Regions from separate parts of the Bradyrhizobium sp. 27S5 genome, predicted to be linked through region 3. Evidence: predicted binding sites of a transcription regulator. Region 3 holds the regulator's gene; each other region holds the start of a gene.

Region 1 (10,366 bases), 3.4 Mb from region 3:
GAAGATCTGGATCTCGGAGATGGTGCCGGCGAACGTGCTTCCGGCGAGAAACAGTGCGGTCAGCGCTTCCGCGATCTGGCAGGCCTGCACCACGCGCTTGCGCTCGAAGCGGTCGGCGGCGTGGCCGGCGACGAACACCAGCAGTGCCGTCGGCAGGAACTGCACCAGTCCGACCATGCCGAGGTCGAACGCGCTGCCAGTCAGCTCATAGATTTGCCAGCCGATCGCGACCGCGCCGATCTGGCTCGAGAATCGCGACAGGCTGCGCGACGACAAAAAGAACAGGAACGGTCTGTGGCCGAGCAGATCGCGGGCGCCGGCCGGCGTGGCGGTGAGCATGGATGATTGCGTGGCTGAGCCCCTGCAACTTGTCAATGGAGACGAGGTAAGAGCTATTCCGTTCCGATAAGATCGGAACGGGCTCTAGATTCTTGCTTTGACGCGTTTTCTTCATGCGAACCGGTGTCCACTTCGCTTGAAAACGCGCTTAGAGCGCCGAGCGCAAGGCCGGCGAGCTAACGCAGCGGGTCTGATCCGTCATCAGGCGCAGTGCGAAGAAGGCAAAGGCAAAAGCCAGATCGCTCGCAGCGACGCTCCGCTCACAGCCGAGGGCGCGGCGCAGGCGCGGGGATAGGTGGGCCGACGCGTCGCGGACCGCTAAAACGCCAACCGCTGTAGCACGGAAGCCACGAAAAGGATGCCGCCTTCGTTCGGCTGTCCCTGAGCGGCGCCGTTGACGGGCGCCAAGGAATTGATGTTTTTGTCCGCGTCGGAGACGGCCAGTGTGCCGGTGAGAACCTCAGCGCGGTCGCCAGGCTTGAGCGCCACACCGACGAGGCAGCCGAGAATATCGTCGAGGGAAACCCCGTTCGAGAACTTCATGGTTCCGACCTGGATGCAGTTGACTGGCGTACCCAGGGTATTCGCAAACTTCACAGGTTTAGAAGTGAGAAAGTTTTCGCTGTTGCCGTCGGGATCGGTCAGCTCCAGCCTGAAGCTAAATATGCTATCCGCATTCGTCTGTAGTTTGAGGCTGAACTTCCAGACGCGGTCCGTCGGTTTGGGCGCGGGCGGCGGAGGCGTCGGACGGGGAGGCGTCGGAGGCGGAGGCGTCGGAGGGGGAGGCGTCGGACCGGGAGGCGTCGGACCGGGATTCGGGCCTTTTCCGGCCATTGCCTTGTCGAGTGCAGCGATGGTCTGGATGCCGACGACACGGTCCGGAACTGTCTGGCCAGGGCCGAGGATCGGCTTGGGACGATGAGCGCTCTTGAAAGCGAACACCGCCTTCGCCGTCGACTCTCCGTAAACGCCGGCCGCATCGGAGATGGTGAAACCCAGCGACCGCAGCGCGGTCTGGATTCGCCCGACCGCGTCCTCCGTGCCGGGAAAATTCGGCGTCTTGTCCTTGAAGATATTAAACTGATGATTGACGGCGCAGTCGGCTAGACGCTTTTTGCCCGGACCTTCCTTTGTGAACAGTTCGGATGAGAGCGGCATGATGCTGTCCTCCGGCGTCGCGAGCGGATGCAAGGTCGCCGATCGTCGCCTGTAACACACGTCTGGCTTCCTGTCCTTGCGGTATGGTTGCGCACAGCGCCGCCATCGAGTTCGGCTGGCAGGGAAACGACGAAATGGAGCCAGCCGAAGGTGACGGTTGGGCCGAACTAAAGGATGACGGCTCACTCGAACGGGAGATCTGCCTCCTCAACGGCGACGACATCGCACTCATCGCACGTCGAGCAAAGACTTCTTCACCAGCCTGCCAAGCGCGCAACAGCATTGCGCTGCGCGAGGCCCCTGCCATAATCCCGCGCGGGTTCCTGGGGGCATCATGCTGCAGTTGCAATCGGCGTTCGGCGTGGTGGCGTTGCTCGTGATCGCCTGGGCGTTGAGCGAGAATCGGAGCGTCGTGTCGCTGCGGCAGGCAGCGATCGGGCTCATCGTCACGGTCGCAACCGCACTGGTGCTGATCAAGGTGCCGCTGGTGACGCAAGCCTTCGGCGCGATCAACGATGCCGTCGGCACCATCGCGGCGGCGACGCGCGCCGGCACCGCCTTCGTGTTCGGTTATGTCGGCGGCGGTCCGGCGCCGTTCGATCCCAAGACGCCGGGTTCGGATTTCATCCTCGCCTTCCAGGCGCTGCCGATCGTGCTCGTCATGAGCGTGCTGACGACGCTGTTGTTCTATTGGCGCGTGCTGCCGCCGGTGGTGCGCGGCATGGCCTGGCTGCTGGAGCGTACGCTCGGCGTCGGCGGCGCGGTCGGGCTCTCGACCGCCGCCAATATCTTCCTCGGCATGGTGGAAGCGCCGCTCTTCATCCGCCCCTATCTGGCGCAACTCAGCCGCAGCGAATTGTTTCTGGTGATGACCGGCGGCATGGCCGGGATCGCCGGCACCGTGCTGGTGCTGTATGCGACGCTGCTCGCACCGCTGATCCCTGACGCGGCCGCGCATTTCGTCATTGCCTCGGTGCTGGGCGCGCCGGCCGCAATTTTAGTCAGCCTGATCATGGTGCCGGAAACGTCTGACAGGCACACCGGCGGATCGCTCGATGAGCCCGATGTCCAGGTGTCATCGACAATGGACGCCATCGTGAAGGGCACCGCCGCCGGCCTCGAGCTCCTGATGAACATCATCGCGATGCTGCTGGTGCTGGTCGCGCTGGTCTATCTCGCGAACGCGATCATCGGCCTGCTGCCGGAGGTCGGCGGCGCGAAGATCTCGCTGCAACGCTTGCTCGGTTACGTCATGGCGCCCGTGTGCTGGCTGATGGGCCTGCCGTGGCCGCAGGCGATCACGGCAGGAAGCCTGATGGGCACCAAGACCGTGCTGAACGAGCTGATCGCCTATGTCGACCTGTCGAAGCTCGGTCCCGACGCGCTCGATCCGCGCTCGCGGCTGATCATGCTCTACGCGATGTGCGGTTTCGCCAACTTCGCGAGCCTCGGCATCATGATCGGCGGCCTCGGCATCATGGCACCCGAGCGGCGCGACGAGATCAACGCGCTCGGGCTGAAGTCGATCGTCTCGGGCACGCTGACGACGTGCCTGATGGGGGCGATTGTCGGGATGATGACACAGCCGTAGCCCGGATGAAGCGAAGCGCAATCCGGGGCCATGCTGATCGTTTGCGCGAATCCCGGATTTCGCTTCGCTCCATCCGGGCTACAAGACCGATGGCCGCCACTTACAAAATCGTCATGCCCGGGCACAGCCGTCCGAAGGACGGCGTCGCTTCCGCTCGCCTATGACCCGGGCATCCATCGCTCGTGAAAGACTCTTGCGAAGCAGGATGGATGGCCGGGTCAAGCCCGGCCATGACAGCGCGAGGCCTACGCCTTCAACTCCACCGTCTTGAATTCGGCCGGCAGGATCACCTCCAGCAGTTCGACGTCGTCTGAGTAATCCAGGATCATGTGCCGGATGCGCGGCGGCTGGGTCCAGGCGCTGCCCTGCTGCATCAGCGTCTCGCCCTCGCCTTCCATGTAGGTTTTCACCCAGCCCTTGAGCACATAGACCATCTGGAAGTCGACGTCGTGGAAGTGCAGCTTCGACACCTCGTCGGGATTGCACGGCCCCTGCAGCCGGATGACGTGCGCCTGGGCGAGGCCATGCGAGGCGGCGGCGATGCCGAGGTCGCGGTACTTGGCGTAGGTGCGCAGCCCATCGGCCTTGAAGTCCTCTTCGCGGTGATGGCTGATGACGACGCGCTGCTTCGGCCGTGCCTTGCTCGCCGCCTTTGTTGCAGTCTTTGTCGCGGTCTTGGGCGCGCTCTTCTTCGCCGCCGGGACGCGGCCCTTGGACTTGATGGTCTTGCGTGCGGACGACTTGGTGCCGGCTCCGAGCCCCGTCCATTTCTTCTTTACCGCGGTCTTGGCTGCGGATCGTGATGCCGTCTTCTTGGCCATTGTTCGCCTCCCGTCTTTTTCTGACGGTGAGAGGCTAACACAAGTCGCGCGGCGCTGGTGGGCAAAGGCGCAAGCTGCGCCCTGCCCGCAAGCTCCAAGTCCAAGGCCTATGTCAATGCAGCCGGAACACGCCGTCGACGGCGCGCAATTCGGCCGGCTTGACCAGCTTGGAATGCGCCACCGTCACCGAGAACAGCGGGCCCTCGAGCTTCGCCTGCCAGAAGGCGAGGAAATCCTGCAGCACCGGAAATCTCGGAAACAGGTCGTAGTTCTGCCAGACATAGGTTTGCAGCAACGAGCGATGATCCGGCATCCGATAGAGGATTTGCGCCGTCGTCAGCCCGTACCCCAGCAACTGCTTCCGGAAATCGTCGGAAGCAACCCCACCAACTCGCGAGACCATGCCAACCTCCTGTGACGGAGCGCATTCACCTGGCGGCCGGATCCCAACCGGACCACCGGCAATGGATGCGCTCACATGAGAGAAATGTGACGCACGCGACTAACCAATCTCAAGCCCAAATGTTTAATAGGTTGTTGAAATTTCTTGCGTTGGCAGCAGCTTACCGCATCTGCTAATAGCCTCGGCGACCCCGCGGGCCGGCATTAAGGATGCCGAAATGATCGTGGCAGCCGTCATTCGCGAGTGCCAATTTTTCTGCTAGAGGCACTTGCCCGCCGCCCAGGCTTGGCCTATCTCCTGCGAAGCTGGCTTGGCACTCGCCGGGCTGGACTGCTAACACTCCAAAAATCTACAGCATCCACAAAAGTTTAGGAGGACTGCATGAAATTCCGTCCGCTTCACGACCGCGTCGTGGTCAAGCGTATCGACGCCGAAGAGAAGACTGCTGGCGGCATCATCATTCCGGACAGTGCCAAGGAAAAGCCCTCCCAGGGCGAAATCATCGCCGTTGGCCCGGGTGGCCGCGACGAGGCTGGCAAGCTGATCCCGATCGACATCAAGGTCGGCGACCGCGTCCTGTTCGGCAAGTGGTCCGGCACCGAGGTCAAGATCGACGGTGAAGACCTGCTGATCATGAAGGAAAGCGACATCATGGGCGTCCTCGACGTCCCCGCTTCCAAGAAGAAGGCGGCCTAAGCGCCTCCTCTCTCCCCAAGATTCCTCCAGGGTAAAACCATTCCAAGGAAAAATTCAGATGGCAGCTAAAGAAGTCAAATTCGGCGTTGATGCGCGTGACAAGATGCTTCGCGGCGTCGACATCCTCGCCAACGCCGTCAAGGTGACGCTCGGCCCCAAGGGCCGCAACGTCGTGCTCGAGAAGTCGTTCGGCGCTCCCCGCATCACCAAGGACGGCGTCACCGTCGCCAAGGAGATCGAGCTCGAGGACAAGTTCGAGAACATGGGCGCCCAGATGGTGCGCGAAGTCGCCTCCAAGTCCGCTGACGCGGCCGGCGACGGCACCACCACCGCAACCGTGCTCGCGGCTGCGATCGTTCGTGAAGGCGCCAAGTCGGTTGCCGCCGGCATGAACCCGATGGACCTGAAGCGCGGCATCGACCTGGCTGTGGAAGCCGTTGTCGCTGACCTCGTCAAGAACTCCAAGAAGGTCACCTCCAACGAGGAGATCGCTCAGGTCGGCACCATCTCGGCCAACGGCGATGCCGAGATCGGCAAGTTCCTCTCCGACGCCATGAAGAAGGTCGGCAACGAGGGCGTGATCACGGTCGAGGAAGCCAAGTCGCTCGAGACCGAGCTCGACGTCGTCGAGGGCATGCAGTTCGATCGCGGCTACATCTCGCCCTACTTCGTCACCAACGCCGACAAGATGCGCGTTGAGATGGACGACGCCTACATCCTCATCAACGAGAAGAAGCTCTCCTCGCTGAACGAGCTGCTGCCGCTGCTCGAGGCCGTGGTGCAGACCGGCAAGCCGCTGATCATCGTCGCTGAAGACGTCGAAGGCGAAGCCCTCGCCACCCTCGTCGTCAACCGCCTGCGCGGCGGCCTGAAGGTCGCGGCCGTCAAGGCTCCGGGCTTCGGCGATCGCCGTAAGGCCATGCTGCAGGACATCGCGATCCTGACCGGCGGCCAGGCCATCTCGGAAGACCTCGGCATCAAGCTCGAGAACGTCACGCTCGCCATGCTCGGTCGCGCCAAGAAGGTGATGATCGACAAGGAGAACACCACGATCGTCAACGGCGCCGGCAAGAAGGCTGACATCGACGCCCGCGTTGCCCAGATCAAGGCGCAGATCGAGGAGACCACCTCGGACTACGACCGTGAGAAGCTGCAGGAGCGTCTCGCCAAGCTCGCAGGCGGCGTCGCGGTGATCCGCGTCGGCGGCGCGACCGAGGTCGAGGTGAAGGAGCGCAAGGATCGCGTTGATGACGCGATGCATGCGACCCGCGCGGCTGTCGAGGAAGGCATCGTCCCGGGCGGCGGCGTCGCCCTGCTCCGTGCTTCCGAGCAGCTCAAGGGCCTGCGCACCAAGAACGACGACCAGAAGACCGGCGTCGAGATCGTGCGCAAGGCGCTGTCGGCTCCGGCTCGCCAGATCGCGATCAACGCCGGTGAAGACGGTTCGGTCATCGTCGGCAAGATCCTGGAGAACAAGGCCTACAATTACGGCTTCGACTCCCAGACCGGCGACTATGCCGACCTCGTCAAGAAGGGCATCATCGACCCGACCAAGGTCGTCCGCACCGCGATCCAGAACGCTGCCTCGGTTGCCGCGCTGCTGATCACCACGGAAGCGATGGTTGCCGAGCTGCCGAAGAAGAACGCCGGCGGCCCCGCGATGCCTCCGGGCGGCGGCATGGGCGGCATGGACTTCTAAGTCCAGCCTCTCAGGGCACTGCAAGACATGCGAAACCCCGGCAGCGATGCCGGGGTTTTGTTTTATCTCCACCGACGTCCGTCAGGATGCACGAGGACGACGGACCAGCCAATCCATCTGACTGAGCAGTTCGTCGGCCTCCTTGATCTCGGCGAGATCCTGCCCCGCATCGAAGCGGGCGCGCGCCGGGGCAAGCACCTCCGGCACCGCATCCACCCGGCCATTGCCGGCGCATAGACGTGCAAGTCCCAGCGCGCTGCGCAGCTCGAAGGTCTTGGTCTGTTGCCCTCGGGCAATCTCGAGGGCGCGGTGGAACGCATCCTCGGCGCCGGAAATGTCAGGGGTGTCGCGACGCGACAGCAGCTCACCCCGCACGCGGTATAGCTCGGCATCCAGCCAGTGCTGCCCGGACTGCTCCGTCGCGTCGATCAGCTCATTGATGATGTCGAGCCCCGCCTCGACATGCCCGGCCTTTGCACTCGCCACGGCAATCTGCAATCCCCAGAACGGCTCACAGAGGTAGCAGTCGTTCTCGTGAAGCAACGTCCAGCCACGCTGCATCTCCGCGAGACCTGCCGCCCGGTCGCCAGCGCGCCACTTCGCCAGACCATTGAGATAGGTGCCGGCGGCAACATACAGCGGCATCGTGTGGTTTTGCGCCAGACCCAGGGCAAGGATCGTCTCGGTCTGCCGCAACCTGCTGCCGCACAGCCCGTCGAAAACCGCCTTGTGAACCAGCGCATTGGCACGGGCGAGCGCGCGCTGCTCCCCGGCGACGCTCACCGCTGCGCCCGCGAGCTGCCGGGCTCGATCGATCTCGCCAAGCGGCCAAAGCACCAAGGCCAGAAATCTCATGATGACGAACGGCAGGTCGAGCGTCGACGCCTTGAAGGTTGCCGGATCCGGCTCGGTCGTATAGGCCGCAAACGCCTGCTCGAGATGGATGCGGGCGTTGAGGTAATCGCCCGCGAACCAGGAGGTCACCCCGCTGCTCCAGCACGCGACAATCGTCGCCACCGGCGATTCCGGATGCCGTTCCGCCGCGCCCATGATCGCCTCCTCCAACTCCCGCATCGGCGCGAGCTCGCCGTGGGTCAAGCAGGCATTGAAAAGGCCCGACTGGATCGGCGCCAGTTCGATTGGATCATCGATACCAGAGGCGAACTGCCGGGCGCGCGTCCAGGCGGCCACCGTCTCGGGGGCGCTGTGCCCAAGACTGCCTCGCAGCGCGCGGCCATACGCGATTTGCAGATGGAGCCGGCCGATCATCCGACCCGGCTCGTCGGGCAGTTCATCGGCGATTGCGACCGCCTTGCCGAGATGTGCGATCGCCTCGCAATAGGCCGAGCGCTTCAGCGCCTGCTGACCCGCCTTGCGCCACCACGCCAGCGCGGTGTCGCCGAGCCCTGCTTCGGTGAAATGGTACGCAACGACTTCCGGCTCGATCTCGGCGATCTCGGCAAACTTGTCGCGCAGCACGTCGCCAATATGCTTGTGGAGCAATTGCCGGCGGCTCTTGAGCAAGCTCTCGTAAGCCGCTTCCTGAACCAACGCATGCTTGAAGCTGTAGCTTGCATCCGGCGGCGTGCCCCGGCGCAACAGCAACTCGGCCTCTTCGAGCTGGGCAAGCGCCGCGCCAAGGGTCAGATCATCGCGCCCGGCCACGCTGCGCAGCAGCGCATATGAGAACTCGCGGCCGATCGCTGCACCGATCTGCGCCACCTCCTTGACCGGCGCCAGCCGGTCGAGCCGGGCCATCAGCGAGTCCTGCAGCGTCGCCGGGATCGCAAGCGGCGGCAGTGGATTGTCGAGGCGATAGCGCCCGGCATTCTCGACGAGCAGCCCCGACTCCATGATCATCTTGGTCAGTTCCTCGACGAACAGCGGGACGCCGTCCGTCCGCTCGATGATCTGCGTCATCATTTCGCCGGGCAGCAACCGACCGACGGTCACCTGCTCGATCAGCGCGCGCGTGTCCTGCCGGTCGAGGCGATCGAGCCGCAGCAGGCTGACATTTGCGAGCCCAGCCCACGGCGGCTCGAACTCGGGCCTGAACGTCATGAGCATGAGGATCGGCAGCCCTCTGATCCGGTCGACCGCGAGGTCGAGCAGTTCGAGCGATGTGGCGTCCGCCCAATGCACGTCTTCGCAGACGACAAGCACCGGCTGCTGCCTGGCGAGGCCCTCGAGCTGGTCGAGTAGTGCTGCGAATGTCTGCCGCCGCTGCTGCGCCGGGCTCATGCCGAGCGGCGGATAGCGGTCGCCGGTTGGGATCGACAGCAGCGCCGCGATCAGCGGCGTCACGCTGGCCACCTGCTGCGTCCCGAGCGCCAGCATGGCTTCGAGCTTGTCCAGCTTCTGCTCCGGCAGATCTTCCGACCTGATGCCGGCGGCGCGCTCGAGCTGGGCGGCGAAGGGATGCAGCGCGCTGTTGGTGTGATAGGGCGAGCATTGATACCGCACACGGCGATGCGTCCCGGGCGGGAGGCTGTCGGAGAGCATCGCCACGATGCGCGACTTGCCGATGCCCGCTTCGCCCGATATCAGCACGGCCTGCCCTTGGCCCTGCCACGCCAGTTGCTGGCGCGACAGCGCAAATTCGATCTCCGCCTTGCGGCCGACGAAGCCGATCGAGCGCGCGGTGCGCACCGCCTCGAAACGGCTTTCCGATGCCAGCTCGCCTTCGACAGCCCACACCGCGATCGGCTCGGCGATGCCCTTGACCTCGCGGCGACCGAGGTTGCGAAGCGTGAACAGATTGCCGAGCAGCCGGCGTGTCGAGGCAGCCACGACGACCACACCAGGCTCCGCCAAGCCCTGCAGCCGTGCGGCGATGTTCGGCGCATCGCCGACCAACGCCTGCTCCTCCGACGCGCCGCCGGAGACGAGGTCGCCGACCACGACGAGCCCGCTCGCGATCGCGACCCGTACCGCGACTCCCTCGTTCGCGCGGATCTCGAGCCCGCCGATTGCGGTGATGACGTCGAGGCCGGCGCGCACCGCGCGCTCCGCGTCATCCTCGTGGGCACGGGGATAGCCGAAATAAGCGAGGATTCCATCGCCGATAAATCTGGCAACGACGCCATCATATGTCGCGATCACCCGCGCACAGGCCGCGCGATAGGCGCGGATCACTTCCCACATGTCCTCGGGATCGAGACGCGCCGACAAGGCCGTCGAGCCGACCAGGTCGCAGAACATCACGGTAAGGTGGCGGCGCTCGGCATCGTGCGGTGAAACCGGCGCGGCGATCAGTTCGGCTTGAGTGAAATCGGCGATCGCACGCAGCATCTTGCGGCGATGGCCGAGCAGGACCCCGAGCCTGTCGAAGTCTTCATCCGTCAACTCGGGAAGAACATCGACGTCGATCCCGTTCTCGGCAAAACGCAGCGCGTATTGCCCAAGCCCCAGCTTCTCGAGCCATTCCGCAATCTGTTGCATTGGCACCACCGACGGGTTGACGGCTGGCCGAATTCCGGACCACGGAGAGCGCAGGTTATCGCAATCTGTCCGGAGTGGCACCTTCTGTTTGCGGAAGTTCGCACGGAGCAGGACATGCGAATTGTGCCATGTTGTGCCTTGGCGGTGCCCCGTTACAGCGGGCCTGCACGCTAACAAACATTCGCAAGAATGCCGGCGGTCCGTTCCGGCGGAAAAAC
Region 2 (10,366 bases), 1.7 Mb from region 3:
GCGGCGGTCGCCACGGCGGCCGCTACCACGGCGGCCTATTCCGGCTGGGGCACAAACAATTGGACCGATGCATATGCCGCCCAGACGGATCCCCGCTTTGGCCAGCCCTACTATCCGGCACGAGCCTATCAACGGGTCAGTCCGTATTACGGTTACGCCGGATGGGCAGACTACAAGGCCGCCAATGGTATCGCCTGCGAACCCGGTACGATGACGAAAATGCCTGACGGCAACATGTACGTCTGCCAGTGAAGCCGGCGCAACGGCACCGCAAGAGGGCGGCTCCTTGAGCCGCCCTCTTGATCTTCATGACGGACCAGGACGTGTACTCATAAGTGTCGGCTTCCAACTACGAGGCAGAACTCGCCGGGATCGATCGTCATCGGCGGCTTGTGACCCCGAGCGCACCTGACCTCCGGCTAGCCCAGGCCGGTATCCCGCTCTATTGTCACGAGACCTCAAGCGCGCTTTCATCCGGCCATTCTTTGGACAAAACTGACAGGAGTGCTGAGGGGGGCTGATCGACCCTAACGGATAGCCGGGTCGGCACGCTTGGGTGACATTGGACGGAAAGGGAAACGTCAGTGAACTCCACCCCCACTCCGAACCCAGTTCAATCGAACGATAGCCTGACCGCGCCCGCCGACGAAAGACTCGCGGAAGCTCGCAAGCAAATCGCGCGCGCCGATGAAGAGCTCACGCGTTTGAGTGAACAGCTTGCAAGAATGGAACGCGATGCCGCGTCCCCACCTTCGGCGCAACCTAACCCGCCTGCGGCCGGAACTAACCCTGCTTCTTCCGGGCCTAGCCCTGCCTCTTCCGCACTTGGCTCGCAATCGCCGCCTGGAAGGCCGGTGTTCCGAGCCCTCGCCGGCTTGTCGCTGGCAGCATGTATCGTTATCGCTGCCCTGGCTTTGCAGTCGTCTTATGGTGGGGAAGCCAAGCTGATTGCTGCCCGTTGGGCGCCGCAGCTTGTCTCAACTCCATCATTGCCGCCTGATGATCCGCCGCTCACGGCGCGGCCCGCTCCACCCACCGTTCAGGTCGCCGCGGCGGACGCCGCTCCGCCCCAAGCGACGCCCATGGTTCAAACCGCACCGCCGCAGGACGCCGCGCCGACAGCCAACACAGCCCTTCCCGATCAGACGCAGTTGCTGCAAACGATCGCGCGCGACCTCGCAAATATGGAGCGAAATATCGAACAGCTCAAGGCGGACCAGCAACAAATGGCCCGCGAGAACTCCAAAGCCATTGAGGAACTCAAGGCGAGCCAGGAAGAAATGAAACGGGCGCTCGCGAAGGCTTCCGAGCAGAGGGCGTTACCGCCTCCGACACAGCCGACTCCGGCCGTACGCAAGCCCGAGCGGACGTCTCAACCGCCGTACGCAAGATTGCGGCCTCGAATCCCAAGGGAGTGGCTCTACGACGAATGGTGACCGTCGATGCAGTGATCATCGACGTCTTGTCCCGCAACAACGCCTCGATTTAGAATGCGGCGCGGTGTCACTTCCGGTTTGGGCCCAGGCAGACATGGGGGCCAATAACGAGGGTGGCCTAAGGCCCCAAGCGGACCGAAGCGCGCATGCAACCGCCCTGACTCCCCACTTCCGTCAATTTTGATCGCCATGTCAGATGTGGAAATTTTCGCCGAAGCGTGGCTACAAGAGTCACGCGATCAATTCTTTTGTCTGAGTGATTTGCAGGACGGCAATGAAAAACGCTACGCTGTTTGCACTTGGTTTATTGGCGGCGGGAGTTTGGTCACACGACAGCGCGAGATGTCAGACGTCGCTGTCCCCGCCGCTTTCGCTTGCGCCGCCGTCTCAGTTGAATGAGGGGTCGGCATCTCCGGCCGCGACCAACAGCGTTTGGCCGCCGATGGCGGCACCCAGCGTGTCGCCGCCGGTGGCGGCTGCCGTAAGTCCCACGCCATCAGCAAAGGGCAATGTTGGTTCGTCACGGGCGACGGATGACGTTCCGCCGCCGACGGCGACCGCCAAGGGAGCCAAGGGTCCGGTGCCGCCCCGAGCCGCTAAAGATGTGCCGCGACACACGACCGCCCCACGATCTGCCACTGTCGAGCACACGCCGCCAGAGCCCGACAGCGTTTCGCCAGCGCAAGTGATCGACAGGTCGCGGCCGTCGGCCAAGCCGGCCACCGATTACGATGGCTTTAGCGTCGGTATCGCCGACGATGATGACACGTCAAGCCGGACGACGCGACCCGTCAGGCCGCGCCGGGCAAAGCAGCCCATCAATCAAGAAGCAGATCGTGTCTCTGGGCAGCAATCGGTCGATCCCGGGGAAGATGACAAGCTAAAGGGCAAGCTTACGATTTGCCGCGGCTGCAAGTAGCAGGCGCCACTCCGGGCGGACGACTAGATTGGCGCATCATTTTGGGGGACTTCTTGCGGTGCAAGAGTCCGGAAATGGCCCAGGGCGCGCGCCCGGCGTTGATCCATGTCAACATCACTCATCCTTTGCCACCGACGATAGATTGGGCCACATCTGCGGTGGCTCCATCACCTTTCGGTTCGCGTGCGATGAGGAGGATACCATGCGTCGGACGAACATTCTTTCGACCAGGTCAGTGACAGTTGCGGGAATTGCGGCCAGCCTCGTGCTGGGGTTTGCAGGTGTTACTCTCAGTCCGGCACCGGCTAAGGCCGTCATTTATTGCCAGTACGTCGGGTATCCGGTGGGTTGCGTGGCGAGAGCAGGCGTGGTGCTCAGGCCTCGTCCGGTGGCGCGTGCTGCGGTTCGTCATAACGCCGGCGGCAATTTGAATGGCGGCGTCAATCGCGTCGGAGTGCGGCGGTAGCAGCTGTTTGCGGGTCACGACTTTGGGCGGTAGACGGCAAGCCAGGTTCGTCCGTGCCCCCTGAAGTTCGTCATAGACAGACGAAAACGCCGGCCTTCGGGCCGGCGCTGGATGCGGTAATCAGCGACTTCAAAGAAACCTGAAGGCGCGGCGGAAGTGCCCGACCTGATTCCGAATGGCCTCGACGTGCAACATCGTCGGGCCATTGCTTATCTCAAAATGCAGCATTGCGTGTGATACTGCTGGCGCCTCAGTCCGCGAAACATCACGCATCATCCCAGTGCGGTTGAGTGAGGCTCTTCGTCAACGACGCTGACCCATCTGCGTCAATTGGTCGAATTCGTCAACTTGTATGGAGCAATGCAGGGTTGTACGTTCCGCTGCGTGCTCCACGAACAGGAGCGCCTGCAATTTACTGCAAGCGGTTCGTTTGCCAATTGAGTTATCGCTCGACGCAATTAGTTCTCAAACGCCATTATGGGAGGGAACAATGTCAATTACTCACGTACTTGTCGCGTTGTCCTCAATTGCTGCTGTTCTCACGGCTGGCAATGCCCAGGCTCAGAGCATGCCACCGGAAGGGCCCGTCTCGGTGACATTTACTGCGACACCAATCCCGCCACCAAAGCCGATGCCGATCGGCGGCGGTAGAGAGTTTGACCTGCTGAACCAAGCGATGGCAGCAATGAACGACGCGGGAAACCCGGTGCTCAATAACATGGGTGGACGTTGCCAGTTTAGTCGGCTCAGAGATACATCGGCGAAGACCGTCGAAGTCCGCGGGTTCTGTACTTACGTCGACAAGGACGGCGATCAAACATTCGAACAATGCGATTTCCTGCCGGGGCAACCCAACAAGTGCAACATAACCGGCGGGACCGGCAAATTCGAAGGGCTCCAAGCCGAACTCATCATTTCCATCGAGCCTCTTAAGAGCAATTTCGAAGGCATTGGTCAGGTCATTGGCCACAAGAAGGGCACGTATCGGATTGCAAAGACAAACTGATACATCCGGCCGCGTTCTGGTTGGCGCAAGCGCGAGCTGGCCGCGAGCCGCTTTCGCACGGAATGTGATTACCTCGATGGAGCGATTGCCACATCCAGCCCTGACCAAGTACCGTGATCAGCGACGCTTATGATCGGATGGTCCGGCGGATGTACCCGTGGCCGATGATCTCGAATGGCCCCGACGTGGATATCGTCGGGGCCATTTGTCTAAGGGCGTGATCCCATAGGCAAGTGCTGATTGGGGGCTCGCGACGCAAAGCAATATTCGCGGATGCGCTTGCTTCCGGCACGAGAGATCGGGTCCGTACTTAACGAGAGCCGTTTCGTCCGGCGTATCGTAAAATCCAGATCAAATGTAAACCCCGCGCGCAGCGGCTCGTGCTTCGTCTAGCGGCCCGGCCACGCTCGCAGGACGACATCGACGCGATGTTCAACTGAGATTAGTTTAGGCGATGGCCTTTCCCCGTCATTGCGAGGAGCGGAAGCGACGAAGGAATCCATGCCTTCGATGCGATCCGACCTCTCCCACAAGGGGAGAGGCGCACCGTCATCGCGGCTCTGGCTCAGGCTGAACCTTCTTTGCCCCTCACGCCCGCGGCGCGCAGCGGACGTAGACCATGTTGCCGTAGCGGGTGGCGGCGTCCTTGTCGACGAAGCGGGTGATCAAGACCCGGCCGTCGAACGAGATGATCTCGCGGTCCTGCTCGCCGGGCACAGGTCCTGGCGGGCCGATATAGTTCTTGCCGCCGGGGGAACCCTTCAGCCGCAATTCCTGCGGGGTGGCCTGGTCGGCCAGGTGCATGATGACGCCGCCGTTCTGGCCCGCGCCGATCACGTAAGGCTGCTTGCACTGGCCGCGCGCCGCGGCCTCGGTGCGGGCGCGGTCGGCGGGATTCTGGAACGAGGCGAGACCCCAGCGGCCGACGATCTCATCGGGGCGGATCGACGCAGGCATCTCCGGGGCCCCCCCGGGTTCGGAGGGCGCCGGCTCGGGGTTCGACGACAACGACGGCAGGCTGAAGCTGCTGCACGCCCCCAAGAGTGCCGTCAGCGCCGAGACAGCCGCGAATCGTGCGACCAATCGCGCGTTGAGTGACCTGATCATATGCATCCCCCGACTATGTCCCGGCCGCACCCGTCCTGCAGCCAAGCGTAAAACTTAAGGCGGAGCAACGACGTCTGACAAAATTACGTCATCGCTACGATTTGGTTTCCGGTCCACCATCCTATATTGGCCTCACCAAGGCCTTAACCACTTTGCTTGACAGAAAACCCGCCAAGCCATATTTCCCGGCCCGCAATTAGCACTCTCGCACCACGATTGCTAAATGCGCCGGGCGTCCTGCCTGGCGCCGACCGGGCCGGCATTCAACGCCGGTCTCGATGAACCGGACCTGAAACCGAGCCTCCAAGAGGGAACGTCATGGCTAAATCCACCTTCCGCCCACTGCATGACCGCGTCGTGGTCAAGCGTATCGATGCCGAGGAGAAGTCCAAGGGTGGCATCATCATTCCGGACTCGGCCAAGGAAAAGCCGTCCCAGGGCGAGATCGTCGCCGTCGGCCCGGGTGGCCGCGACGAGGCCGGCAAGCTGATCCCGATCGACCTCAAGGTCGGCGACCGCGTGCTGTTCGGCAAATGGTCGGGCACCGAGGTCAAGCTCGACAACCAGGAGCTCCTGATCATGAAGGAGTCCGACATCATGGGCGTGCTGGCGTAAGCGCACCTCTTTTTCCGTCACCCAGAGGAAGCAGCGAAGCTGCCGTCTCGAAGGGTGAACATCCACAAACTCATCCTTCGAGACGCAGGCCAAGGCCCGCTCCTCGAGCAATAACGGCAAAGCCGTTATGCAAGGGATGACGGCTTTCCAGGAGTTGAAAACAATGGCTGCCAAGGACGTAAAATTCGCCGGAGACGCCCGCGAGCGCATGCTGCGCGGCGTCGACGTGCTCGCCAACGCCGTGAAGGTGACGCTCGGCCCGAAGGGCCGCAACGTCGTCATCGAGAAAAGCTTCGGCGCGCCCCGCATCACCAAGGACGGCGTCACCGTCGCCAAGGATATCGAGCTCGACGACAAGTTCGAGAACATGGGCGCGCAGATGCTGCGCGAGGTCGCTTCCAAGACCAACGACACCGCCGGTGACGGCACCACCACCGCAACCGTGCTGGCGCAGGCCATCGTCCGCGAGGGCGCCAAGTCGGTCGCCGCCGGCATGAACCCGATGGATCTGAAGCGCGGCATCGACACCGCGGTCGCCGCCGTGATCAAGGACATCGAGAAGCGTGCCAAGCCGGTCGCCTCCTCCTCAGAAGTCGCCCAGGTCGGCACCATCTCGGCCAATGGCGACGCCGCGATCGGCAAGATGATCGCGCAGGCGATGCAGAAGGTCGGCAATGAGGGCGTGATCACCGTCGAGGAGAACAAGTCGCTCGATACCGAGGTCGACATCGTCGAGGGCATGAAGTTCGATCGCGGCTATCTCTCGCCCTACTTCATCACCAACGCCGAGAAGATGACCGCCGAGCTCGAGGATGCCTACATCCTGCTGCACGAGAAGAAGCTGACCGGCCTGCAGTCGATGCTGCCGGTGCTGGAAGCCGTGGTGCAGTCGGGCCGTCCGCTCCTGATCCTCGCCGAGGACGTCGAGGGCGAGGCGCTGGCGACGCTGGTGGTCAACCGCCTGCGCGGCGGGCTCAAGGTCGCCGCCGTCAAGGCGCCGGGCTTCGGCGATCGCCGCAAGGCGATGCTGGAGGACATCGCGATCCTGACCGGCGGTCAGTTGATCTCCGATGACCTCGGCATGAAGCTCGAAAACGTCACGGTGAACATGCTCGGCCGCGCCGGCAAGATCGTGATCGACAAGGAGAACACCACGATCGTCAAGGGCGCCGGCAAGAAGAAGGACATCGACGCCCGCGTCGGCCAGATCAAGGCGCAGATCGAGGAGACCACCTCGGACTACGACCGAGAGAAGCTGCAGGAGCGCCTTGCCAAGCTCGCCGGCGGCGTTGCGGTGATCAAGGTCGGTGGTGCGACCGAGATCGAGGTCAAGGAGAAGAAGGACCGTGTCGAGGACGCGCTGAACGCGACCCGCGCCGCGGTGCAGGAAGGCATCGTGCCCGGCGGCGGCGTCGCGCTGCTGCGCGCCAAGAAGGCGGTCGGCCGTCTCACCAACGCCAATGCCGACGTCCAGGCCGGCATCAACATCGTGCTCAAGGCGCTGGAAGCTCCGGTCCGCCAGATCTCGGAGAACGCCGGCGTCGAGGGCTCGATCGTGGTCGGCAAGATCCTCGAGAACAAGTCGGAGACCTTCGGCTTCGACGCCCAGACCGAGGACTATGTCGACATGGTCGACAAGGGCATCATCGACCCCGCCAAGGTGGTGCGCACCGCGCTGCAGGACGCCTCCTCGGTGGCCGGCCTGCTGGTGACCACCGAAGCCATGGTCGCCGAACTCCCAAAGGACGCTGCGCCGGCGATGCCGGGCGGCGGCGGCATGGGTGGAATGGGTGGCATGGGCGGCTTCTGAGCCCGGTCAGCGCATCAATATCGAGATCGAAGGCCGCCTCCGGGCGGCCTTCTTTTTTGTCTGAGGCAGCAGCCTCCCTCACCTCTCCCGCTTGCGGGGGAGGTCGGATCGCATCGCAAGATGCGATCCGGGTGGGGCTCTCACCGCAATATGACTCGCGGTAAGACCCCCACCCCACCCTCCCCCGCAAGCGGGAGAGGGAGCCCAGCATCGAGCCAACCTCACCGTGCGCCTACGCGACGCAGACGCCCGGCACCGCCACCTTCCGGAACAGATGCGGCGACGCCACCGCCGACGCCGGATAGGCCGAGAGCTTGGCCCTGAACTCGGGATTGGCGAAGGCGGCCCGAAAAGCCGCGGTCGATTCCCAGACCGCGTAATTCAGATAGGCCGGGCTGTCGCCGAGCGCGCGGTGCAGCTGGGTCGAGATGAAGCCGGGCTGCCGCTTCATGATGGCGGCGTCGTCCTGCCAGGCCTTGAGGAAGGTGTCCTCGTCGGCAGCATCGAGCGTGAAGAGGTTGACGAGCACGACGGCGGTGGCATCGACCGCGAGCTGGCGGTCGATCGGGAATGCGGGGTCGAGGGGGCGCATCTGCGGCATGGTTGGCTCCGTGATATGGTGCTATGATGTCATGTCGTTACGATGGATACATATCAATATTGACATCATGATGTCAATATACTCTTATGGTGACAAATGCCACAGACCAAGCGCACCCCGGCCGGCGAGGCCCTGAGCAACCTGATTCTCGACCTGTTCAGGCTCAACAGCCTGCTGTTCACTGCCGGCGACCGGCTGGTGGCCGGGCTCGGGCTGACCAGCGCGCGCTGGCAGATCCTCGGCGCCATCATCGCCGCCGAACGCCCGCAACCGGTGGCGTGGCTTGCGCGCGACCTCGGCGCTGCCAGACAGAACGTGCAGCGGATCGTCAACGACCTCCAGCGGGACGGGCTCGTCACCTTCGAGACCAACCCGCATCACCGCCGCGCCCAGCTCGTGGTGCTGACCGGCAAGGGACAGCAGGCCTTCGACGCGGCCATGCGCCTGCAACTGCCCTGGGTAAACGGCCTCGCCGACGGTCTCTCGACAAAGGACATCGAAACCGTGAGCCGCGTCGTGACCGCGCTGCGCGGCAGGCTGGAAAGCAGTGAGGAGCCCGGTGCACGCGTATGACGCGCACCGGTACCCGCTTCGCATGAAAACGCTCTCAGGCCGCCGTTAGGCGGCCTTCTTTTTGGCCAATGACACACAGGTTTGCTAGTTACGACGGAACCGATTCTGCCCTTCGAGGACTTATCGTATGCGCGCGCTCCCGCTCCTGCTGCTCGGTCTTGCCGTCGTCTCGGCGCCCGCTCTCGCCCAGATGAAGCTGCAGCCCAAGGCGGCGCCAGGCGGCGGCCCCGAGACGCGCTACTTCAACTCGATCATCGGCCTGATGGACGGCAATGCCGACGTCATCCTGAAGGAAACCCGCCAGGGCAAGACCGTGACCGCGGCCGTGCTCGACGTCTGCTATCCCGTCGAGAAGGGCTCCGACCGCAAGGACCGCTTCATCGCCAACCTCGCCGTCAGCGGCCAGACCCTCGCCGGCACCAGCCAGAGCATCGCCGACAAGCAGCCGGTCACCGTCAAGCTGACCCGCAAGCAGACCGGCGACGATTTCGAGTTCCGCGGCCAGATCACGATCGGCCAGGCCGTGACCGAGGTCGCCTCGACGGACAATTCCGATCTCAGCGAGAAGGAATTCCAGGACAGCCAGGCCAGCCAGGACGACATCACGCCGCAGCCGAAGGATTTCACCGACGTCTCGCCGGAATCGATCGGCGTGCGGGTAAAGCTGGATGCGGCGGCCGACTTCCTGAAGAGCCTGAAGGGCGAGGCCGTCGAGATCGGCACCTCCAGCCTCGCGGTGACCTGCGACGAGATCCGCGCCGGCGAGCAGACCATCAACCTCACCGTCGATCCCGAGCGCGCCGGCGCGCTGCTCGCCAAGGCCAAGAGCACGCCCGGCGTGACCGCAGCCGGCTGGACCAGCGGCGCGTTCGAGATGGACCGCACGATCCGCTTTGCCGCCGCCGACTGGCGCGACGGTGACAAGATCAACAAGGACAAGCTCGCCTCCGCCGTCGCCGGCGTTCTGGCGAAGACGCTTGCCGCGAAGCCTGCCTCCGCCACCTGGAACGCGAATACCGGCAAGCTGAAGCTGGTGCTGAAGCGGCCGAGCGCGGTCTATCCGGCGCTCGGCCTGATCCAGAACTACGAGGTCACCGCCCTCGTCTCGCCCGACAAGCCCGGGAGCTCGGACAAGCTGATGCTGTGGGTCTCGACGCCGACCGTCTCGACGTCCGACGACAGCGCCGGCGCCAAGCTCAATCTTTCGGACGATTCCAGCGGCAGCGACGAGGAAGGCAGCGAGCCGAAGGACGACAACGGCGCGATCGACGCTCTGATCAAGGAATTCAGGGGCCAGCGCTGGGATGCCGACAAGTCGGTGTGGCGCTAACGCCGGCGCGCTAGACCGGGATGACTTTTCTTCGAGAAGTCATCCCGGTCCAGCTCTTTGATTTGAGCATGATCTCTTCGGAAAACCGCTACACACTTTTCCGGATCATGCTCTGGTGATTCAAGCCGCCCTGCTCTTCAGCGGCACGACATTGTCGCGCGCCGCTTTGGGAGTGGCGTCCGGACCGGACTGAAGCATCCCGTCGCTTCTGACGAACAGTTCAGCGCGAAGCTCGATCGCAGCGCGATCAAAGAGCGCCCGCAGCTCGGGACGAAGTCCGTCGCCGCGCAGCGCGGCGATCGCATCGAAATTGCGCATGATGTTCTCCTGTGTATTTGGGACGATGATTTCGTGCCCGCGTTGCGCGCACCACCCGTTTCCCGATTGAGCGACGACGCGCAAAAAACTGCGCCAAGCACCATGCCGACACAGCGGAATCTCGCCTGAAGGCCGAGCGCACGCCCGATCCGGAATCGGGTGGCACGACACGCGCCTCCAAATGC
Region 3 (10,366 bases):
CTGAGGCGGTAGCCCGCGGCCTGAAGATCGTTGTCGTCGTAGGAGGTCAGCACCGTCACCGCGAGGATCTTGAGGGTAGAGCCGGCGCGTGCCTCGACTGCCGCCTTCATGGTCTGCGGATAGGCATGCACGGTGAGGAAGGTCGCGCCGAGACCGGCGACGCTTTCGACCCCGCGCGCGACCGTGTTGCCGATGTCGTGCAGCTTGAGATCGAGAAACACCTTCTTGCCGCTGCCTGCGAGCTGCTTCGCCAGCGTGAGGCCGCCGGCATAACCGAGCTGATAACCGATCTTGTAGAAGGTGACGCTGTCGCCGAGCCTGTCGATCATCGCCTCGGCGCTAGCGACGGACGGCAGATCGAGCGCCGCAATCAACCGGTCTCTTGGAGCGATCTTGGCTGGCTGCATGTCACCTCACATCATGCGTTGGGAATGGTCGACCAGCTGCCGCACCAGCGCGCGCATCGCGTCGATGTCGGCCTGGTGCTTCAGATGATCCATATCGTCATAGGCCTGCTCGGCGAATGACAGCGCGAGCTGGCTCGGGATCACGGTCGCGTGGCACGCCGACAGGATCAGGCGCAGCGCCGCCAGCGCGCGCGTGCCGCCGAGCCGGTTGCCGGATGCCGCTGCGATCGCGAAGGCGCGGCCATGGAACACCTGGCCGCGGGCCTCGTGCGGATCCTGCACGCGGCTCACCCAGTCGATCGTGTTCTTCACCAGCGCCGGCACCGAGGAATTGTATTCCGGCGTCACGATCAGGACGCCATGATGGGCGCCGATCATCCGCTTCAAATTGACCGCGTGCTGCGGCACGCCCGATTTCGCCTGCAGGTCGCCGTCATAGATCGGCAGCGGAAAATCGCCGAGCGAGATGCGCGTGACGTCGGCCCCCAGCTGCGCGAGCTCCTGCGCCAGCACGGCAGCGAGCTTCGTATTGAGCGAGCCGGATCGAAGCGATCCCGGGATCACGAGGATTTTCAGCGCTGACATTTCGAAATCGCGGTTAGGGCGCGCGCCGCCCAGCGCGACACCGCAGGGCGATCAGCCCTTGCGATACACCCAGACCCGCGCGGGCGGAAGGTTCATCCAGATCCGCTCGGACGCCTCTGTGGACACGCCGGGCAGCGACTTCGGAATCGGGGGCACCACCGAATAGGTGAACTGCACAAAGGGCGCACCGGGAGCGAGCGCCAGGAAGGCGTCGCGGACCAGCCTGAGGCGGGTCAGCATCGGCTTGGTGACCAGCGGCAGGCCGGAGACCATCGCGGAGGCGGGAGACTTCAGCACCTCCCACAGCGTATCGCGAAGCCTGTAGGCGTCGCCCTGGACCACCCTGGCCTGCGGATAGCGTTCGCGCAGCAATGCGCAGAAACCGGGATTGTATTCGACCAGCACGAGCCGCTTTTGATCGACGCCATGCTCGATCAGCGCATTGGTGATCGCCCCGGTGCCGGGTCCAAGTTCGACCACCGGCCCTTCCGCGTCAGGATCGACATATTGCGCCATGGTGCGAGCAAGCAGCCGTCCTGACGGCATCACTGCGCCCATATGCAGCGGCTTCTCGATCCATGAACGGAGAAAACGAACCTCGTCGTCGAGACGGAGGGGCTTCTTCGACGCACGCACGGACGATTGCAGGGGCATGTCGCTACCAGGCGGGACCGCACAATCGAGCGGTTGTCAGAAAACGGTCATAAAGACGTATAGATCGAAGCCGTTACGGTCAAGCGCGACGACAACTACTGGGTGGTGCGGTTTCCGAAGAAGTCCTTGACCTTAGAGAAGAAACCCGCTGCCTCCGGCTGGGTTGCACCGGACGACAGCTTTTCGAACTCCATCAGCAATTCCTGCTGCTTCTTCGTCAGATTCTGCGGCGTTTCGACCACGACCTGGACATACATATCGCCGGTCTGGCGCGAGCGGAGCACCGGCATACCCTTTGATGCGATGCGGAATCGCCGGCCCGACTGGGTGCCGGAGGGCACCTTCACCTTGGTCTTGCCCTTGTCGATGGTCGGCACCTCGAACTCGCCGCCGAGTGCTGCAGTCACCATCGAGATCGGCACGCGGCAGTGCAGGTCGGCGCCATCGCGCTGGAAGAACTGGTGCGTGGTCAGCGACAGGAAGATGTAGAGGTCGCCGGGCGGGCCACCGCGGACACCGGCCTCGCCTTCGCCGGCGAGACGAATGCGGGTGCCATCCTCGACTCCCGGGGGAATGTTGACCGACAGCGCGCGGTCGCGCGTCACCCGGCCGGAACCGGCGCAGGAGGTGCAGGCGTCCTCGATCATCTGACCGCGGCCCTGGCAGCCGGGGCAGGTCCGCTCCAGCGTGAAGAAGCCCTGGGCCTGCCGGATGCGGCCGGCGCCACCACAATGCGAGCAGGTCTTCGGCTTGGTGCCGGCCTTGGCGCCGGTGCCCGAGCAGGATTCGCAGGTGACCGAGACCGGGATCTCGATCTGCGCGGTCTTGCCCTGGAAAGCGTCCTCGAGCGTGATCTCCATGTTGTAGCGCAGGTCGGCGCCACGCTCGCGGCCGCCGCCGCCGCGGCGCTGCCCGGCCATGCCGAACAGGTCCTCGAAAATGTCGGAGAAGGACGAGGCGAAGCCGGCGCCGAAGCCGGGACCGCCGCCGCCCATGCCCTGCTCGAAGGCGGCATGGCCGAAGCGGTCATAGGCGGCGCGCTTGTCGCCGTCCTTCAACACCTCATAGGCTTCGTTGATTTCCTTGAACCGGACCTCGCTGCTGGAGTCGCCCGGATTCTTGTCCGGATGCCACTTCATCGCGAGCTTGCGGAAAGCCGTTTTCAGCTTGGTCTCGTCCGCGTTCCGCTCGACCTCGAGGGTCTCGTAATAGCAGCGCTTGGTCGACATCCTTCAATTCCGTCCGGAGTTCATCGCTATCGCCAAGGATTGCGCCTGTCTGGAAGATGCAGCGATCGCCTTAAAGAAAAATGACCCCCACTCCTCCGAGACGCGTCGCGTGCTCTTTGGTGTGAGGGCCATCATCTCAAACCCGCTTAAGCAGATTTCTTGTTGTTCTTGTCGTCGTCGACCTCGGTGAACTCCGCGTCGACAACGTCATCCTTGGCAGCGTCCTTGGCCGCATCGGCCTCGGCCTGCTGCTTGTACATGGCCTCGCCGAGCTTCATCGAAGCCTGCGCCAGCGTGTTGGTCTTGGCCTTGATCGCCTCGGCGTCGTCGCCCTTCAGCGCTTCCTTGAGGTCGCTGACGGCGTCTTCGATCGCGCGGCGGTCGGTGTCCGGGATCTTCGAGCCGTGCTCGGCCAAAGCCTTTTCGGTCGAATGAACCAGGCCGTCGGCATGGTTCTTGGCGTCGACTGCCTCGCGGCGCTTCTTGTCCTCGGCCGCATTGGCCTCCGCGTCCTTGACCATCTTGTCGATGTCGGCTTCGGACAGACCGCCGGATGCCTGGATCCGGATCTGCTGCTCCTTGCCGGTCGCCTTGTCCTTGGCCGAGACGTTGACGATGCCGTTGGCGTCGATGTCGAAGGTCACCTCGATCTGCGGCATACCGCGCGGAGCCGGCGGAATGCCCATCAGGTCGAACTGGCCAAGCATCTTGTTGTCGGCCGCCATTTCACGCTCGCCCTGGAAGACGCGGATGGTGACGGCGCCCTGATTGTCTTCGGCCGTCGAGAACACCTGGCTCTTCTTGGTCGGGATCGTGGTGTTGCGGTCGATGATGCGGGTGAACACGCCGCCCAGCGTCTCGATGCCCAGCGACAGCGGGGTCACGTCGAGCAGCAGCACGTCCTTGACGTCGCCCTGCAGCACGCCGGCCTGGATCGCAGCGCCGATCGCGACGACTTCGTCGGGGTTGACGCCCTTGTGTGGCTCCTTGCCGAAGAACTGCTTCACGACTTCCTGAATCTTCGGCATGCGGGTCATGCCGCCGACCAGCACCACTTCGCCGATCTCGCCGGCGGTCAGGCCGGCATCCTTCAGCGCCTTGCGGCACGGCTCGATGGTCTTCTCGACGAGGTCGGCCACCAGCGCCTCGAACTTGGCGCGGGTCAGCTTCATCGTCAGATGCTTCGGACCGGTCTGGTCAGCCGTGATGAACGGCAGATTGATTTCGGTCTGCGTGGTCGACGACAGCTCGATCTTGGCCTTTTCAGCGGCCTCCTTCAGGCGCTGCAAAGCGAGCTTGTCGTTGCGCAGGTTGATGCCCTGCTCCTTCTGGAACTCGTCGGCCAGATAACCAACAAGGCGCATGTCGAAATCTTCACCGCCGAGGAAGGTGTCGCCGTTGGTCGACTTCACCTCGAACACACCGTCGCCGATCTCGAGGATCGAGACGTCGAAGGTGCCGCCACCGAGATCGTACACGGCGATCGTGCCGGTCTTCGACTTGTCGAGACCGTAAGCGAGCGCGGCAGCGGTCGGCTCGTTGATGATGCGCAGCACTTCAAGGCCGGCGATCTTGCCGGCATCCTTGGTGGCCTGACGCTGTGCGTCGTTGAAATAAGCGGGAACCGTGATGACGGCCTGCTCGACCTTCTGGCCGAGATGCGCCTCAGCGGTCTCCTTCATCTTCTGCAGGATGAAGGCCGAGACCTGCGAGGGCGAATAGGTCTTGCCATCGGCTTCGACCCAGGCGTCGCCGTTCGATGCCTTGACGATCTTGTAGGGAACGAGCTTCTTGTCCTTCTCGACCATCGGGTCGTCATAGCGGCGGCCGATGAGGCGCTTCACCGCAAAGAACGTACGCTCGGGATTGGTCACCGCCTGGCGCTTCGCCGGCTGGCCGACGAGGCGCTCGCCATCGTCAGTGAAAGCAACGATCGACGGCGTCGTCCGCATGCCTTCCGCGTTCTCGATCACCTTGGCGTTTTTGCCATCCATTACGGCGACGCACGAATTCGTGGTGCCGAGGTCGATCCCAATGACCTTACCCATGGTTTTGATATCCTCTTTGTTGCGGCAGGTTGGTTGGGCCCTGACGGCGCTCCGTACCGAACCCCCAGACGTTCACATACTCGCGATATTGCGACGGTGAGCCTGATATAGGAGAGAGGGTCCTGCCCGCAAGGACTGGACGCAACGTTGAGGCCTGAAAAGACTGACGTTTGAAAGATTGTGTCAGCCCGACTACGGCGCCAGTTCAGGCCGGAAGCAAGTCCATAACGAGCCCAAGCCACGCCCCGAGACAGGCCCAAGCCAAGTTAACAAATCGGCAATGATTTAGGGCGCCAACGTCCGCCGCGCGGCGTCACCGCTGTTGAGTGAACGCTCACAAACGTCGTATGCGAGAGCGGCGCACGGGCCGAGGCGCGCTGTTTGGCCGCTGGGCGGCCGCAGGCGGTGGGCTCGTGGACACGTCGGGAAGCTCAAAAGTGCCAGCCAATCAGGGCGAAAAGCCCATGGAATCGGGCTCGCGGGCCCGGAGCTGAGATTTGGCGGCCTGTTGCAGGGTCATCAAAACCGCTAAAAGCGGTCCGACTGAAAGAGGCCGCCCAGCCCTGCACCGGGCCCGTTGCGCGGCCACCAAGCAAAACCGGTAGATCCCCCATGACGCCTTTTCGAGTTCTCGTTGCGGTTGCCTTGCTGATTGCTGCCACCTGTCGTGGCTTCGCCGCCGACGTGGTGTTTCCGCCGGGCGCGCATGTCGGGATGAAGCCGCTGGTGGGCCTCAACCGGGCCAAGTCGTTCATCGGCTTCGAGACTGAGGACCAGGGCGTGAAGGTCCTGATCGCCGACCTGCCCGCGGACGCCTACGCGGAGGTCGTGAGCGCGTTCAAGGCCAATCCCGCCGGCACCGGGAATATCAAGCCCGAGAGCCTCGAGACGCCGGCCGGCCTCGCCTACTACACCGTGGAGAGTGGGCGCGACGGCGCCAGCAATGTGCGGCGCTATTCCATGATCCTGCCGGGGCCGACCTTCTCCGGCTATGTCGCTGTGCAAGTGCCGGAGAATGCGAGCAAGATCTACACCGACGACGCCGTGCGGCAGATGTTCGCCACCGCCCAGATCCGCAACGAGGTGCCGGTCGACGAGCAGCTCGGCATGATGCCGTTCAAGGTCACCGAGCTCAGCGGTTTCAAGAATATCCGCATGCTGGCGCCGGGCGCAGCATTGCTGATGGCCGACGGCGACGAGAAGGCCCTCGAGACCAAGCCCTTCTTGCTGCTTGGCATCATCGGCTCGGCCCCGGCCACACCCGATGATCGCGGCCGCTTCGCCCAGCAGATCGCGACTACGATCCCCGGCGTGCGCGACGGGCGGATCACCATGTCCGAGCCGATCCGGATCGACGGCCAGCCCGGCTTCGAGACCCGGATCGACGCCGTCAGCGGCAAGGACAACACCCCGGTGACCATCGTGCAGTGGCTGCGGTTCGGCGCGCAAACCTCGATGCGCATCATCGGCAGCTCGCCGCGCACCGATTGGGAGAAGGCCTTCCCGCGCTTCCGCGCGGTGCGCGACGGCATCCAGCCGCGCGGCTGATCCCTTTCGTAAAGCCCTCCGAAAAATCGGGCTTTCGCAGCTCCACGAACGGAACTAGCCTCCTCGCGCGATAATCACACAAAGCGAGGAGGGCGCGATGTTCGATCGACGACGGATTGTTGCAGGCCTTGGCACGATCGCGCTCGCGACGCTGGTTCCCAGGAATCTCTGGGCCGCCGCGATCAAGCCCGACGACGGCTCCGCGCTGCTCGTGATCGACGTGCAGAACTGCTTCCTGCCCGGCGGCAGCCTCGCGGTGAAGGACGGCGAGCAGGTGGTGCCGGTGATCAACAAGATCGCCAAGAGCTTTGCCAATGTGGTGATGACGCAGGACTGGCACACGCCCGGTCACGTCTCCTTTGCCTCGGTCCATGCCGGCAAGAAGCCGTTCGAGACCATCGACCTCGCTTATGGCAAGCAGGTGCTGTGGCCCGATCACTGCGTGCAGGGCACCGACGGCGCCGCGCTGTCGAAGGAACTCGCGATCCCGCAGGCCGGGCTGATCATCCGCAAGGGATTTCACAAGGACGTCGACAGCTACTCCGCCTTCACCGAGGCCGACGGCAAGACCACCACCGGGCTCGGCGCCTATCTGACGGCGCGCAAGATCAATCGCGTATTCGTCACCGGGCTCGCCACCGATTTCTGCGTGGCCTGGACCGCGCTCGATGCGCGCAAGGCCGACTTCGAAACCTATGTGGTGGAGGATGCCTGCCGCGGCATCGACACCCAGGGATCGTTGGCCAAGGCCTGGGCCGATATGGACAAGGCCGGCGTCAAGCGGATCCAGTCGTCGGATATCGCGTGAGACATTGGATCAGGCGGTGATGTCGGCGCCTGGGGCGGCCTTGGCGCCGCCCTTGGAGACACCGACCAGTGCCGGACGCAGGATGCGCTCGCCGATCATGTAGCCGGCCTGCACGACCTGCACCACGGTGCCCGACGGCACCGACGTGTCCGGCACTTCGAACATCGCCTGCTGGAAGTTCGGATCGAACTTCTCGCCGATCGGATCGAACTTCTTGACGCCGTTCTTTTCCAGCGTGTTGAGCAGCGAGCGCTCGGTCAGCTCGACGCCTTCGAGCAGCGCCTTCAGGCCGGGATCGGCGGCTTCCTTGGTCTCGGCCGGCACGGCGTCGAGCGCGCGCTGCAGATTGTCGGCGATGTCGAGCACGTCGCGGGCAAAGCCGGTGATGCCATAGGTCTTGGCGTCGGCAACCTCGCGGCGGGTGCGCTGACGGAGGTTCTCCATCTCGGCCAGCGTGCGCAGCGTCCGGTCGCGCGCCTCGGCGAGTTCCTTGGTCAGCGCCTCAGCCGATCCCACCTCGGGATCGTCAGGCATGATGTAGGGCTTCGAGACCACGGGTTCACCCGTCGGCGCCGAATTCTCGGTGTTGTCATTGGCCCGGTTCGGATCGGTCATGGCTTGCCTTCTCGAAAACTCGCGTCGGTTCAAATCTTGGGGATTGCTGCCCGGGATATCGTGCTTTGAGCGGCGAAAATCAAGCGCAACATACCGGTTAGGGCCAGCGCACCTCCACTTCGCGTCAAGAAACCCGTCAAATGAAACCGAATTTCGCTCCGATCAGCCGCCCAGCATCTTGCTGACGATGCGCGCGGCATAATCCACCGTCGGGATTACCCGCGCATAGTTCAGCCGCGTCGGTCCGATCACGCCGAGCACGCCGACGATCCGGCCCTGGGCGTCGCCGTATGGCGCGATGATGGTGGAGGAACCCGACAGCGAGAACAGCTTGTTCTCCGAACCGATGAAAATCCGCACGCCCTCGCCGCGTTCGGCGCGGCCGAGCAGATCGATCACGCCGCGCTTGGTCTCGAGATCGTCGAACAGCGACTTGATGCGCTCGAGGTCGTCGAGCGCATGCAGATCCTCGAGCAGATTGGCGTGGCCGCGCACGATCAGCTGGCGGTCCTCGTTCGCGCCGCCGGACCAGCTCGCGATGCCGGCCGCGACGACCTTTTGCGTGAGCTGATCGAGCTCGGCGCGGTTTTGCGTCAATGCCGTCTCGAGCTCGAGCCGCGCTTCGGCCAGCGTCCGGCCACGGATCCGCGCATTGAGGAAATTGGTCGCTTCGGTCAGCGCCGACGATGGAACGCCCGGCGGCAGCGCCAGCACCCGGTTTTCGACCTGGCCGTCTTCGCCGACCAGCACGACCAGCGCCTTCTCCGGCTCCAGCCGCACGAATTCGATGTGCTTCAGCCGCGCATTCGACTTTTGCGTCAGCACCACCGCGGCGGCACGGGTCAGCCCCGACAGCTGCGTCAGCGCCTCGCCAAGCGCCGCCTCGACGGATTGCGCACGGCCGACGGCGGCCAGCTGGGTCTGGATCGATTGACGCTCGGCCTCGGTGAGGTCGCCGACCTGCATCAGGGCGTCGACGAAGAAACGCAAGCCAAGTTCGGTCGGCAGCCGGCCCGCCGAGGTGTGCGGCGCATAGATCAGCCCGAGCTGCTCGAGGTCCGACATCACATTGCGGACCGAGGCCGGCGACAACGGTAATGCGATCAGGCGCGAGATGTTGCGCGAGCCGACCGGCTCGCCGGTCGCAAGGTAGCTTTCGACGATTTGACGAAAAATGTCGCGCGAACGCTCGTTGAGCTGGGCGAGCCCCGCATGCGGTGCGATCAGGCCAATCGGATCGTGATGAGTCACACTCCAGTCCCTCACAATTGCTGCCTAATCTGTCGCTCCGAGAGGCCGGTGACAAGCATGCATTCAGCCCCCGGTACCTGGCCAACCCAGGGCCGAAAACCCTTGCCGCTGCCCGTTCCCCCTCCTACAAGCACGCCCAGCCATATATCTCGGATTTTTGGAGGATTTCATGCGGCCAAGCCGCCGTGCGCCCGATGAACTGCGTCCCGTGTCGCTGGAACGCGGCGTCGTCAAATATGCCGAGGGTTCCTGCATGGTGAAGTTCGGCGACACCCATGTGCTGGTGACCGCCACGCTGGAAGAGCGGCTGCCGCCCTGGCTGAAGGGCCAGGGCCGCGGCTGGGTGACCGCCGAATACGGCATGCTGCCGCGCGCCACCCTGGAACGCACCCGCCGTGAGGCCTCCGCCGGCAAGCAGGGCGGCCGCACGGTCGAGATCCAGCGGCTGATCGGCCGTTCGCTGCGCGCGGCCGTCGATCTGGAGGCGCTCGGCGAGCGCCAGATCACGGTCGATTGCGACGTCATCCAGGCCGATGGCGGCACCCGCACCGCCTCGATCACCGGTGCCTGGGTGGCGCTGGCCGACTGCATCAACTGGATGAAGGCCCGCAACATGCTGAAGACCAACGTGTTGCGCGACAATGTGGCGGCGATCTCCTGCGGCATCTACCAGGGCACGCCGGTTCTCGACCTCGACTATGCCGAGGACTCCGAGGCCGACACCGACGCCAATTTCGTCATGACCGGCGACGGCCGCATCATCGAGGTGCAGGGCACCGCCGAGAAGACGCCGTTCTCGCAGGACGAGTTTCTGGCGCTGATGGCGCTGGCGCGCAAAGGTGTCGCGCGTCTGGTCGACTTGCAAAAGATCGCGGTGGCGTAGTCAGATTGGTCATGCATCGCCGAATCACCGGAAGGCTCGTCATCGCCACCCATAATCCCGGCAAGCTCGCCGAGATGCGGGAACTGCTGGCGCCGCATGGCGTGGAGGCGGTGTCGGCCGGCGAGCTCGGCCTCGCCGAGCCCGAGGAGACCGGTGACAGTTTTCGCGCCAATGCGGCGATCAAGGCGATCGCCGCGGCGAAAGCGACCGGACTGCCGGCTTTCGCGGACGATTCCGGCCTCGTGGTCGACGCGCTCGACGGCGCACCCGGGATCTATTCGGCGCGCTGGGCCGGCGAAGGTAAGGATTTCATGGCGGCGATGACGCGGATCGAACGT

What was found. The regulator HrcA, encoded in region 3, represses chaperone genes, less so after heat shock. The targets are predictions, from matches to a motif close to GTTAGCACTCNCNNNNNGNGAGTGCTAAC.
Region 1: the regulator HrcA is predicted to act here: its motif matches at 4,622-4,650, upstream of groES (co-chaperone GroES).
Region 2: the regulator HrcA is predicted to act here: its motif matches at 5,130-5,158, upstream of WDM24_RS34365 (co-chaperone GroES).

What each region holds. Positions count from the first base shown of each region.
Region 1 covers NZ_CP147714.1:5,641,547-5,651,912, forward strand. The annotation lists gene WDM24_RS26615 (MFS transporter) at 1-339, opposite strand, end outside; gene WDM24_RS26620 (peptidoglycan-binding domain-containing protein) at 658-1,497, opposite strand; gene WDM24_RS26625 (NupC/NupG family nucleoside CNT transporter) at 1,832-3,088, shown strand; gene WDM24_RS26630 (cupin domain-containing protein) at 3,334-3,909, opposite strand; gene WDM24_RS26635 (usg protein) at 4,022-4,312, opposite strand; gene groES (co-chaperone GroES) at 4,694-5,008, shown strand; gene groL (chaperonin GroEL) at 5,067-6,707, shown strand; gene WDM24_RS26650 (adenylate/guanylate cyclase domain-containing protein) at 6,789-10,148, opposite strand.
Region 2 covers NZ_CP147714.1:7,280,354-7,290,719, forward strand. The annotation lists gene WDM24_RS34340 (hypothetical protein) at 1-252, shown strand, start outside; gene WDM24_RS34345 (hypothetical protein) at 585-1,436, shown strand; gene WDM24_RS34350 (hypothetical protein) at 2,558-2,821, shown strand; gene WDM24_RS34355 (hypothetical protein) at 3,312-3,827, shown strand; gene WDM24_RS34360 (hypothetical protein) at 4,416-4,934, opposite strand; gene WDM24_RS34365 (co-chaperone GroES) at 5,253-5,549, shown strand; gene groL (chaperonin GroEL) at 5,713-7,359, shown strand; gene WDM24_RS34375 (antibiotic biosynthesis monooxygenase family protein) at 7,592-7,960, opposite strand; gene WDM24_RS34380 (MarR family winged helix-turn-helix transcriptional regulator) at 8,057-8,533, shown strand; gene WDM24_RS34385 (hypothetical protein) at 8,661-9,863, shown strand; gene WDM24_RS34390 (hypothetical protein) at 9,984-10,181, opposite strand.
Region 3 covers NZ_CP147714.1:9,028,450-9,038,815, forward strand. The annotation lists gene pyrF (orotidine-5'-phosphate decarboxylase) at 1-407, opposite strand, end outside; gene WDM24_RS42390 (NAD(P)H-dependent oxidoreductase) at 414-992, opposite strand; gene WDM24_RS42395 (class I SAM-dependent methyltransferase) at 1,044-1,646, opposite strand; gene dnaJ (molecular chaperone DnaJ) at 1,742-2,875, opposite strand; gene dnaK (molecular chaperone DnaK) at 3,022-4,923, opposite strand; gene WDM24_RS42410 (hypothetical protein) at 5,536-6,471, shown strand; gene pncA (bifunctional nicotinamidase/pyrazinamidase) at 6,569-7,279, shown strand; gene grpE (nucleotide exchange factor GrpE) at 7,289-7,894, opposite strand; gene hrcA (heat-inducible transcriptional repressor HrcA) at 8,057-9,145, opposite strand; gene rph (ribonuclease PH) at 9,315-10,028, shown strand; gene rdgB (RdgB/HAM1 family non-canonical purine NTP pyrophosphatase) at 10,040-10,366, shown strand, end outside.